4 regions of the Pectobacterium araliae genome follow, and region 3 is predicted to be linked to each of the others. Evidence: predicted binding sites of a transcription regulator. Region 3 holds the regulator's gene; each other region holds the start of a gene.

The links. The regulator Fur, encoded in region 3, represses iron uptake genes when iron is present. The targets are predictions, from matches to a motif close to ATAATAATGAGAACNACTATCAA.
Region 1: the regulator Fur is predicted to act here: its motif matches at 1,755-1,777, upstream of sodA (superoxide dismutase [Mn]).
Region 2: the regulator Fur is predicted to act here: its motif matches at 1,710-1,732, upstream of exbB (tol-pal system-associated acyl-CoA thioesterase).
Region 4: the regulator Fur is predicted to act here: its motif matches at 1,445-1,467, upstream of fhuE (ferric-rhodotorulic acid/ferric-coprogen receptor FhuE).

The regions. Positions count from the first base shown of each region.
Region 1 covers NZ_AP028908.1:4,475,249-4,478,465, reverse strand. The annotation lists gene AACH44_RS20345 (methyl-accepting chemotaxis protein) at 1-714, opposite strand, end outside; gene sodA (superoxide dismutase [Mn]) at 1,045-1,671, opposite strand; gene fdhD (formate dehydrogenase accessory sulfurtransferase FdhD) at 1,889-2,701, opposite strand; partial or broken gene AACH44_RS20330 (hypothetical protein) at 2,948-3,061, shown strand.
Region 2 covers NZ_AP028908.1:4,079,266-4,082,482, reverse strand. The annotation lists gene AACH44_RS18515 (TRAP transporter substrate-binding protein) at 185-1,162, opposite strand; gene exbB (tol-pal system-associated acyl-CoA thioesterase) at 1,832-2,836, shown strand; gene exbD (TonB system transport protein ExbD) at 2,839-3,217, shown strand, end outside.
Region 3 covers NZ_AP028908.1:1,358,365-1,361,581, reverse strand. The annotation lists gene fldA (flavodoxin FldA) at 116-643, shown strand; gene fur (ferric iron uptake transcriptional regulator) at 972-1,421, shown strand; gene glnS (glutamine--tRNA ligase) at 1,485-3,143, opposite strand.
Region 4 covers NZ_AP028908.1:942,215-945,431, forward strand. The annotation lists gene AACH44_RS04240 (sulfurtransferase) at 1-220, opposite strand, end outside; gene AACH44_RS04245 (CapA family protein) at 487-1,230, shown strand; gene fhuE (ferric-rhodotorulic acid/ferric-coprogen receptor FhuE) at 1,546-3,217, shown strand, end outside.

The DNA of each region.
Region 1 (3,217 bases), 1.5 Mb from region 3:
CATATAGGCCAACACTTGTTCTTCATAATTATTCATGATCGTCAGAATCGGCGCCAGCGTTTCACGCTGTTCAGCAGACAGGCTCTGATACAGGAAGGTTAATGACGTTTGTGCGGCGTTGATCGCATCCGTCAGCTTTTCTTCGGATTCTTTATCCGTTGAGAGTAATAAACCACGAACGTGGTAACGAACAGCAATCAGTTTTTGGTTTAGGTCAGAAAGTAATAATTGAAGGTTAGCGCTATTGTTGTCTATCTTTAATTGATCGTTGAGTTGTTGTAGTGGTTTTTCCGTCGTTGAAATATTCCAGCTTTTTCTCACAGCATCTTTATTATTCACTGCATTAATATAATTTTTTTGTTTTTCCTGATAGTCATTGATTAATATAGGTATATTCGATATTTTATTTGCATCATTTTCTGGCCAGCTAAATTCTTTTGTTTTTTCAGCGAGTTTACTGATATTGGAAATATGCTCAATATTCTTTTTTATATCATCAGGATTATAATTGGCACCGTATAATGCGCGATAATACTTAGCCTGGTTGATCTCATCATTGATGCTGTTACTTAAATTCACTTTATCAATACTGTCTTTTAGCGAACTTACATGCATAATGCCTGCGCCAGCAATTACCATGGTCATCAGCAGGATCAGGAAAAAGCCCAATCCTAATTTTTTACCGACTTTTAGATTGTCAAAATTTATAGCCATCATATTTCACCACTATATCGTATTGAGCCAAATTCACTATCCCGATGCACACTTGATTAGCGGTGCTAGCATCTCGGATTACCGCGTGCCAAGCCAATCCTGCAAAACAGCATGATAAAAACCCGCAGTAGATATCGGCATTCTGCTCTGAAACTTTACGTGCCAGTAAGCGGCGGCCTGCTGGGGAGAGGCTCAAAGATGAACGGGTATTGCCTACATACATGAGGCTTGAAATAGGGTAGGTACAATAAAAAACTGGAATAACAGACTGTTATTCCAGTTTATATTCAAACGCAGAAGTCACCTGATCGTATCAGGCACCCAGACGTTTTATTTTTTCGCGCTAGCGAAGCGAGCAGCAGCTTCGTCCCAGTTCAGCACGTTCCAGAATGCTTTAGCGTAATCTGGGCGACGGTTTTGGAATTTCAGGTAATAAGCGTGTTCCCACACGTCCAGACCGACGATTGGGTAGCCAGAAGTACCAGAAATGGCTTCACCCATCAGTGGACTGTCCTGGTTTGCAGTAGAAACCACAGCCAGTTTGCCGTCGTCTTTCAGAACCAGCCAAGCCCAGCCAGAACCAAAGCGAGTTGCAGCGGCTTGTTCAAATTTTTCTTTAAACGCATCAACGCTACCGAAATCGCGCTCGATGGCTGCTTTCAGATCGCCAGCCAGCGTTGTACCTACTTTCAGGCCTTTCCAGAACAGGCTGTGGTTAGCGTGGCCGCCCGCGTTGTTACGCAGTGCTGCTTTTTTCTCAGCAGGGACTTTATCCAGTTGAGCAATCAGCTCTTCAACAGACAATTTAGCCAGCTCAGGCAGAGATTCCAGCGCGGCATTAGCATTATTGACATAAGCCTGATGGTGTTTGGAATGGTGAATTTCCATCGTCTCTTTGTCGAAATGCGGTTCCAGTGCGTCATAAGCATATGGCAGCGATGGCAGTGAATAACTCATTTTAGCATCTCCATGGTAAAAAAAATGTTACGGTACTGTTCTATGAGTACCGCGTAAGCAATACGTTCATTATAGTTAATTAAATGATATTGAAAATGATTATTCTCGGTCTGATGTCGTGAACTCTATTGCTTTACTTCATGATAACAAACGGTTATGCCGTTATTGCATTATCTAAAAACAAATTAATCTATGCTCGTCATACTTCACGCTGCCCTTATTCGCTCAGGCGCTGCGGGTGTGTGTAAATGGTTGCCTGCCCTGGTCGACAAAACCCCACCAACGTCAGGTTGCAACGTTGTGCAACATCAACAGCCAGCGAGGTAGCTGCTGAGACCGCAAACAGGATTTCCACGCCACACATGGCAGACTTTTGTACCATTTCATAGCTGGCTCGGCTGGAAACCAGTGCCGCACCCTGTTGCCACCCTTGTTTTGCTCGGGTGCCAAGTAATTTATCCAGTGCGACATGGCGGCCAACGTCTTCACTGCCGCCGCACAGCGTGCCGTCTGACGCTATCCAACTGGCGGCATGGGTACAACCCGTCATCTGGCCAATCTTCTGTACATCGCGCAGCCGCACCAGTGCGTTTTCAAGCTTGCTGAGGGAAAATGTCTGGGTGAAGGGCAGGGGCATCACCGGTTTGCCGATTTCCGCAAGCTGCTCTACGCCACATACGCCACAGCCCGTGCGCCCATCCATCGATCTGCGTCGTTCTTTTAGCCCGGCAAAGCGCCGACTGGAAAGCTCAATATGCACTTCAATACCATTACAGGCTGGCTGTACATCAATGCCGTAGATATCTGCTGGTGATTGGATAATACCTTCAGATAAGGAAAACCCGAGAGCAAACTGTTCCAACTCTTTCGGTGACGCCATCATCACTACATGTGAAATGCCGTTATAAACCAGCGCAATGGGCACCTCTTCCGCCAGCCAGTCAGGCTGTGGCTGGTGTAGCGAATCAGGATGGTTGACCGAATGTTGCGTTGCGCCTAAATGAACCTCTTCCACCTGAAATACCTGCATGTTAGTCACCCTGGAAATTGAACGTATTATTTCACCGTGCCCGAAGGGATGCGAATTTTTCTCCAGGAACAGCGAGCGTGCTCGCATAGCAATGTGTATTTTTCCTGCAACAGGAAAGAAACTGTGCGTCAACTCGAAGAGTTGCCTTCTTCTCTGGCCGAATCCTGTCGCTAACTCCCTACCCCGTATAAGCTCACTGTAACGGTTTACTGTTTGCCTCTTTTTTCACCACCTGATGCGGGTCAGTATTTTGTCAATTTGACGCCAGTAACGGGTCAGCCGATGTGTGAAGTGGCCAGTTCGACAACGCGAGATATTGACCATGCGTTGAATGCCGTGCACAAGGCAAAAGCGGAGTGGGGCGCGGTATTCAGGCTGGTCGAGTCTGGATCACTATCAGCAGACCAAGTGTCTGTTGGTGAGTTATTCTGATAAGCCGATGGGGCTGTTCTAACAGTTAAAACCCTACGCGCTTGCCACCGTAGGCGCACATGGCTTAAATCAACACCATTTTCC
Region 2 (3,217 bases), 1.9 Mb from region 3:
GAATCAATCTTTCTGATTGTTGATATCAGGCCATTAATGGTGGCGGATAAATAGAGAACTATTTATGAAACGGCTGACAATTCCGTAGTGCGGTGATAATGGATAGGCTTCCATTATCACCGTTTTCATTCTGCAAGTCGGTTTGTCAATAGTCAGCTATTTATCTGCTGGAATGTGGCCTTGATTATTGCGTGTCGGCGACGGCTTTAATCAGATCCTGATATTTGGCACCAAACTGATCGCGTACAGGCTGCGTGGCTTTGAAATAGTACTCGGTATCGATTTCATGGAATTGAGCGCCACCGGCCTTCATTTTATCCAGAGATTGCTGAGTATATTCATTCCACAGCACGCGCTGTTCTTGCTGCGCTTCTTTTGCCAGTTTCAGGATCAGATCCTGATCTTCTTTGGAAAGCTTGTCCCATTTGGTTTTGGAGTACAGGAACAGCTCAGGAATAATAAAGTGGCGGCTCCAGGTGAAATTCTTGGCAACGGGCATGTAGTTATGTGCAACATAGGTTGGCGGATTATTCTCGGTGCCATCAATCACGCCGGTTTGCATACCGCTGAAGACTTCACTGGTGCCCATGGCGATGGCGTTAGCACCCATCGCTTTCAGCGTGGCGAGAGCGACCTGACTGGTTTGAACGCGAATCTTCATGCCTTTGAGGTCTTCTGGTTTTGCCACTGGCTGCTTGGTGATTAAATTACGTGTTCCCGCGTCCATCCAGCCCAGGAAAACCAATTTTGATTTACTGTTCTGGGTAATCTTGTCACCAATTTCCTGCCCGATTTTTCCATCTAGCACTTTATGCAGATGATCTTCGTCACGGAAAATATAGGGCAGGGTAAAGACTTCTATTTCCGGCAAAATAGCGGCAACGGGCGTCATTGATACACGAATAATATCAATCGCGCCGAGCTGCGCCTGCTCAATCATTTGTTTTTCATCACCTAATACGCCGCCAGGGAAGGTTTTAATTTCCAGTCTGCCATTGGTAGCAGCTTTTAATTTTTCTCCCATTTTCTGTACGGCGACGACATTCGGATAACCTTCAGGGTGAACATCGGAGGCTTTAATTTGTTGTGCCTGAATCGCTTGGCTCATCAGGAGTACGGTAGAACTCAAACAAACGCCGATCAATGTTTTCGACAGCTTCATTGAATTATCTCCAGAGGTAGGGTGACATTATCGATAATCAAAGGGTGATTAAAAAATAAACCCATGAAAAATAGAGTAATGAATGGCGGGTTTACTGGTGAGAGGACGGCATCCTTGTATGGGGTATTATCGTGGTGCGCGTCGGCATTCTCTGTGAGCTAAGCTAACCTATTATACAACTTCGTAGAATGACTCGTGTCACAAAAGAAACAGCTAATATGAAATGCTGTTTTATCGGGGTTTTATTCCTTTTTCTTCAATCTAAATATGCGTAACATGGTGTTTTTATTTGTCTTATTGTGTTTTTATGTTTCTGTTTATTTCATTAAACCTATCGCCAGCCACCATGAAATGGTGTGATAACTTAATGTCGATCACAAAAACCTAACGGAACAATGAGACATTTTAGGCGAGTGCCTGCGGCTCTCCTACCAGATAGGTTCCTGAATACGATTTTTCATGGTTTTGATACCACGCCCATCGATATGCAGGTAATACCCCCAAGAACCCTGTCAGAACGCAAGAAAAAGTGTGTTATCTGGTGTAAATAATAATGAGAACGACTATCAATTCGTTCAGGGTTTGGTATCATTTCAGGCTGCGTTATTACGGCATTATACCTGCGGGTATGTGTGCGTTATTGTACAGAACGAATGGTGGAGGCACAGCGTGAAGACGGCTGTCAGTAATACAACTCAACAGGTGTTATCAGCCTGGCAAAAAAAACGTGGTGCGTTCAGCGCATTTTCCCGTAGCGTGCTGGTTATCCTGCTGTGTATGGCGGGACTAAGTGGAAATGCGTTTGCAGCGCCGGCAACGACGCCGTTATCGACAGAAAATGCCGCGACAGCGGCTCAGCCTGCTGCTGCATCTCCTTCTGCACCTGTGGCAACCGATGCACCAGCATCAGCACTCTCGCTTCCGGCCAGTGCTGCACCGGGTACGAATAACCTGATGAAGACCGATTTGTCCGTCTGGGGCATGTATCAGCACGCGGATGCCGTGGTGAAAACGGTGATGATCGGTTTGCTGCTGGCTTCCGTGATTACCTGGGCGATTTTCTTCAGTAAAAGCGTTGAAATGTCTGGTGCGAAACGCCGACTGCGCCGTGAGTATCTGGCGTTGGAACAGGCGAAAACGCTGGACGATGCGCTGGAGACGGCAGAGGCGTTCAAATCAGGCAGCGTAGCGCAGCAGTTATTAGTGGATGCACAGAACGAGTTGGAACTGTCTGTGCGTTCGGATGACAACAACGGGATTAAAGAGCGCACCGCGTTTCGTCTGGAACGTCGCGTGGCGGCGACCGGGCGTCATATGGGGCGTGGCAATGGCTACCTGGCTACGGTCGGCGCGGTTGCGCCGTTCGTGGGGCTGTTCGGTACGGTATGGGGCATTATGAACAGCTTCATCGGTATTGCACAGACGCAAACCACTAACCTGGCGGTGGTTGCACCGGGGATTGCAGAAGCCCTGCTGGCGACGGCGATTGGCTTGGTCGCTGCGATCCCTGCGGTGGTTATCTATAACGTCTTCACCCGTTCGATTGCGGGCTACAAAGCGATGGTTGGCGATGTAGCGGCGCAAGTGTTGCTGTTGCAAAGCCGCGATCTTGATGTCGCCGCCAGCAACGATAACCGGGCGTCTTCAGCAGCGCATAAACTGCGGGTGGGTTAATCATGGCGATGCATTTGAAGGAGGACGTGGGTGATGACGGTGAAATGCATGACATCAACGTCACGCCGTTCATTGACGTCATGCTTGTTCTGCTGATCATCTTCATGGTGGCGGCACCGCTGGCAACGGTGGACATTCGTGTCGATCTGCCAGCATCATCAGCAGTACCGCAGCCGCGTCCAGAGAAGCCACTTTATCTGACGGTAAAAGCGGATAAGCAAATGTTTTTGGGGGAAGAGGCGATTAACGAACAGTCTCTGGCTCAGGTGTTGGATGCGAAAACCAGCGCTAACAAAGAAACCACTATCTTCTTTCAGGCGGATAAAAGCGTCGATTATGAAACCATCATGAGCGTGATGGACTCACTGCGTAAAGCGGGCT
Region 3 (3,217 bases):
ATTTACGCCTCCTTACCGATACGAGTTTCTCCCGATGTGAGTGTCTGTTATTATTAACAGATAAATGGGTGAAATATTACACCATACCATTAGGAATCAAGAGGTTATTCAATTCATGGCACTCATCGGAATATTCTTTGGCAGTGATACGGGCAACACGGAAAACATCGCCAAAACGATTCAACAACAGTTAGGCACCGACGTTGCTGATGTTCATGACATCGCCAAAAGCAGCAAAGAAGACCTAGAAGGTTTCGATATCCTGCTGCTGGGTATTCCAACCTGGTATTACGGTGAAGCGCAGTGCGATTGGGATGACTTCTTCCCGTCGCTGGAAGAAGTTGATTTCACGGGGAAATTGGTTGCTTTGTTTGGCTGCGGCGATCAGGAAGACTATGCGGAATACTTCTGTGATGCCATGGGCACCATTCGTGACATTATTGAACCTCGCGGCGCGACGATTATCGGTCACTGGCCAACAGAAGGCTATTACTTTGAAGCCTCTAAAGGACTCGCCGACGACAATCACTTCATCGGCTTGGCTATCGATGAAGACCGTCAGCCTGAACTGACCAGCGAACGTGTAACGACGTGGGTGAAACAAATCAGCGATGAACTGAATCTGAAAGAGTTGGTTGGCTAAGCCATTTTGGCCCTGATAGTTTCGATCAGGGCCAAAATAGTATTGATAGGTAAAACCTTTCATAATAATTGATACATTTTTTTAACTTCTATCAGTAAACCTGTACAATAATCCCATCGGTTTTATACGTGCTTCACTCTTTCTTCATTCATCAACAACGGACTGCGTGTATATCAGTAGTATGAATGGGGACAATATTGTTAACATTCCCTTGTTTTCATTTTGCATACGCGGTTCTATAATTGAGACGCAATTACATTTTTTGAGCCGACCGATGTCATAGGCTAGGCAGCCTCCATTGATAAGTAAGCAACAGGACTAAACCCGCATGACTGACAACAATATCGCATTAAAGAAGGCCGGCCTGAAAGTCACTCTTCCAAGACTGAAAATACTGGAAGTGCTACAGGATCCTGTCTGCCATCACGTCAGTGCGGAAGATTTATATAAGAAACTGATTGATATGGGCGAAGAGATTGGTCTTGCGACCGTCTATCGCGTACTCAACCAGTTTGATGATGCAGGTATCGTAACCCGTCATAACTTTGAAGGTGGCAAATCCGTCTTTGAATTGACGCAGCAGCATCATCACGATCACTTAATTTGCCTCGACTGTGGCAAAGTCATTGAATTCCGCGATGAATCTATCGAAGCGCGTCAGCGCGAGATCGCAGAAAGACACGGCATTAAACTGTCCAACCACAGTCTGTATCTCTATGGGCATTGCAGTGAAGGGGATTGTCGAGAAGACGAAACTCTGCACGATTCCACGCGATAAATCGACCGCATCAAAAAATAAAACCGCCGAGGCGGTTTTATTTTTATCTTCTACCTCGTGGCCTTAGCCTACCCAGGTATCGCGCAGACCAACCGTTCGGTTAAACACCAGATGTTCTGTGTTGGAATAAACACGATCGGCACAGAAGTAACCTTCACGCTCAAACTGATACGCTTTCTCTATTTCTGCCTGTGCCAAACTTGCTTCTACAAAACCTTGCGTAATTTTCAGTGAATCTGGGTTAATCGTCGACAGGAAATCCTCCGCCGCGCCAGGGTTCGCCACACTGAACAAACGATCGTACAAGCGGAATTCCGCTGGAACGCCATGCGCCGCAGAAACCCAGTGGATAACACCTTTCACTTTACGGCCGTCAGCCGGATCTTTGCTCAGCGTTTCCGCATCATAGCTACAGTAGATCGTGGTAATGGTGCCCTGCTCGTCTTTTTCAATGCGCTCGGCTTTGATCACATAGGCATTACGCAGACGCACTTCTTTACCCAACACCAGACGCTTGTACTGCTTGTTAGCTTCTTCACGGAAGTCAGCGCGATCGATGTAAACTTCGCGGCTGAATGCGACCTGACGTGAGCCCATTTCCGGCTTGTTCGGATGATTTGGCATCGCCACAAACTCTTCGTGCTCGGCTGGCAGATTCTCGATCACGACCTTGACCGGATCTAACACTGCCATCGCACGCGGAGCATTTTCATTCAGATCGTCACGGATACAGGATTCAAGCGCCGCCATTTCCACGTTATTGTCCTGCTTCGTTACGCCGATGCGCACACAGAACTCACGGACGGATGCCGCACTATAGCCACGACGACGCAAGCCTGAAATGGTCGGCATACGCGGATCATCCCAGCCTTCAACCACGTTTTCCACTACCAGCTGGTTCAGCTTACGCTTGGACATAATCGCGTATTCGAGATTGAGACGAGAGAATTCGTACTGACGTGGGTGGCAAGGGATAGTGATGTTATCCAGCACCCAGTCATACAGACGGCGGTTGTCCTGGAATTCCAGCGTACACAACGAATGCGTGATCCCTTCCAGCGCATCGGAAATGCAGTGGGTGAAGTCATACATCGGGTAGATGCACCACTTATTACCGGTCTGGTGGTGATCGGCAAATTTAATGCGATACAACACCGGATCACGCATCACGATAAAGGACGATGCCATATCGATTTTTGCACGCAAACAGGCTGTACCTTCAGCAAACCCGCCGTTGCGCATTTTTTCAAACAGCGCCAGGTTTTCCTGCACGGTACGATCGCGGTAAGGGCTATTTTTGCCCGGTGCCGTCAACGTGCCGCGGTATTCACGGATCTGCTCAGGCGTCAGTTCATCAACGTAAGCCAGTCCTTTACCGATCAGCTCAACCGCATAAGCATGCAGTTGATCGAAATAATCAGAAGAATAGCGAACGTCGCCGCTCCATGAAAAACCCAGCCACTCGACGTCACGTTTGATCGACTCAACGTATTCGATATCTTCTTTTACCGGATTAGTGTCGTCAAAACGCAGATTGCACTGCCCCTGATAGTCACGCGCGATACCAAAATTCAGGCAGATAGATTTGGCATGCCCAATATGCAGATAGCCGTTCGGCTCTGGCGGGAAACGCGTCTGAATATGATCATGCTTACCGGAGGCCAGATCTTCATCAATAATCTGACGGATAAAGTTAGTCGGGCGGGCTTCAGCCTCACTCATTCTTCATTCCTCAATGCTAAAACGACGTATAACCGACAATGATCCAACAAGCTACGCTGGGAAACAACCGTTAA
Region 4 (3,217 bases), 420 kb from region 3:
AGCGGTGGGTGTTATCAGACAGGTCGGTTTGTACATCAATAAACTGCGCGCCGGGGATGTGTCCGGCCTGAAAATCTGCCCGTGCTGGTTCTGCGCGGTAGCGCGTTTTTTCATCAGGGACTAACCGGGTGGTACAGTCAAAAATTAATATATCGGGGTCGGTCAGGTGGGTGGCGAGCCATTCGGTACTCACCAGCCCGTCAGCATGTGACGTCTTCATCGTGTTTTTTCCGTTACTCTCACAGCACCTTGTCCAGAAAGGCTTGTGTCCGAGGGTCTTGTGGATGATCAAAGAATGCCTGCGGTGTGTTGCTTTCGACGATTCTTCCCTTGTCGGTAAAATAAATACTTGCACGCCCTGGTCTTAACCCGCTACGTTGGGGGCGAGCTTACGTATTACCGGACAAGGAATTCGAGCAACTACAGGGGATCACTGAACTGCTCGGCGTCGCGGCCAGCAACCGTGAAGGCGCCCGAATTGAAGTGATGGCCGATCAGGGACCCGATCGTTTCAAATTCGGTTCGCTGTTTGAAAGTTCGATACCGGTAGAGCGCGGCGAACAGGCTCACGTTCGCACGTTTATGAATGAAGAAGACTGCGCCGCGATTCTGAAAAGCGTACGCGATGCGGCAAACCGTTCTGATGTCGCCATCGTCAGCCTTCATACGCATGAAGGAGAAGGCGATGGTTGGTATGCCCCACACCCCCCAGCATTTATCGAAAATTTTGCCCGCCGAGCCATTGATGCGGGAGCATCAGCCGTGGTAGGGCATGGTGCGCATTTCCTGCGTGGAGTGGAAATTTATAATAAACGCCCGATTTTTTACAATCTGGGCAGCCTGCTGATGGAGTTTGAAGCGGGGGAGTCAATTATCGCGCCAGAAATGTATACCGCTTATGGCTACGATCACGATGCGCGTCCTTCCGATTTGCACCGGGCGCGTGCCAAAGATCGGGAGGGGAATTTCATTGGTTTCAATGCCGAATCCCGTTTCTCCAAAAACTGTGCCGCGCTGCTGGATTATGCAGACGGGGCGCTACAGTTCACATTATTGCCTCTCGATCTGGGTATGAACCGTGAACGCCCGCTCGATCGTGGCTTACCTGTTACGGTGTCTGCGGCTCTTGGGCATGAAATCGCGGCCGATCTGACGCGGATGAGCGCACGTTATGGCACGGTATTACGCTATGACGAGGCGCTCGGAACCATTGCGATTGAAGCAGCCTAAACGGCTATTCTCTGTCAGCCTATGCCTCATGGAGGAGGCATAAGTGAATTTCTCCCGCATGTTTTTCCCCTCTGTTTCTCTTTTCTCGCTTTACCGGGCAGTTATAAATTTCTTAAATGTTTCTTTTTTAACAATGCCATGTTAACGGTATGGTGAATTATTCTTTTTTATCTGTTTGTATTCTAACGGGATTAAGCATTTTATTGAAAAGACAATAATAATGCGTATAGTTATCATTTACCTTTCTGTGCAAATGTTGACAAAACACGTCTCAGCATCTCGCCAAAATTACTATCAGTTAACCGAGGATATATCATGTCTTTTGGAGTTACTCGCGCCGGAAAAATGCGCGTTTGTGATTCTTCGCTGGCCGGAGCAAAACCATTCGGAGTCTCTCTTCTCGCCCTGTTGATCTCTGCCTCTTTTTTGCCTGCTCAGGCCGCTGCCGAAGAAAAACCGACGTCCGGTGATACGCTTGTCGTTAGCGCGAATGCTAACGCGAATGCCGAAGCCAGGGACCCGCAGGATTACAGCGTAAAAGTGACTAACGCCGGAACGAAGATGACGCTGACGCCGCGTGATATCCCGCAGTCGGTGAGTGTCATCAGCCAGCAGCGTATCGAAGATCAGAATCTGCAAACGATTGGCGAGGTGATGGCGAACACGACAGGGGTGTCCTCTAAAATTATTGACTCCGAGCGTGTGACGTATTTTGCTCGTGGCTTCCGCATCAATAATTACCTGTTCGATGGGATTCCGACGGTGGTTAACGAAATCTGGGATTTTGGTGATTCAGGCTCAGACACGGCGATTTACGATCGCATCGAGGTGGTGCGCGGGGCGACCGGGCTAATGACCGGAACAGGCAATCCTGCCGCAGCCGTGAACATGGTACGCAAGCACGCGGACAGCCGCGAATTCAAAGGCTCGGTATCTGGTAGCTACGGCTCGTGGGATAAACAACGGATGGTAGCCGATCTGTCTGCGCCGCTGACGGAATCCGGCAATGTGCGTGGGCGTGTGATTACAGGCTATCAGGATAATGACACCTGGCTCGATCGTTACCACAGCCGCAAAAAATTCCTCTACGGCGTGATTGATGCCGATGTTACCGATTCTACTACGTTATCGCTTGGCTATGATTATCAGGAGCACAACACCGATAGCCCAACCTGGGGCGGCTTACCAACATGGTTTACCGATGGCAGCCCGACTAATTTTGGGCACAAATTTAACTCTGCTCCGAACTGGAGTTACTCCGATAAAACGTCGAGAAAAGTCTTTGCCGATCTGACTCAGCGTTTTGATAACGGCTGGCAGGTGCGCATGAACGGCACGCATGGCGAAACCAACTTCGATTCCAAGCTGATGTATGCCAACGGTTTCCTGGATAAAGATACGGGGCTGCTTGTTGATCCGTTCGGCGGTAATGTTGGAGCTTATGGTGGATGGAATAAAGGAACCCGTAAAGTTGATGCGATTGATACTTATGCTTCTGGCCCGTTCGAGTTACTGGGACGCCAGCATGAGTTGGTAATAGGCGGCAGCTACAATCGACAACGTAGCCAGTTCTATAACACGCAATCCACGATCAGCCCGACAGATGTGGGTAATTACTATAACTGGAATGGTAATATTGCCGATCCAGTCTGGGGGGCATGGGCAGATTATGAACACTCAACCACGCGTCAAAAATCGCTCTATACCTCAGCCCGTTTCTCGCTTGCCGATCCGCTGCATTTGATCGCGGGGGCGCGTTATACCGATTGGAGCATCATCGGTTCGACGGGTGACACCAGCAATAATCGCGTTACGCCTTATATCGGCTTGGTGTATGACATCAATGATACGTGGTCGACCTATGCCAGCTACACCGATATCTTCCAGCCGCAAACGCAAAAAGATAGTAATAAAAAATATCTGTCACCGACGACGGGCAAAAACTACGAAGCGGGTGTTAAAGGAGACTGGTATAACAGTCGCCTGA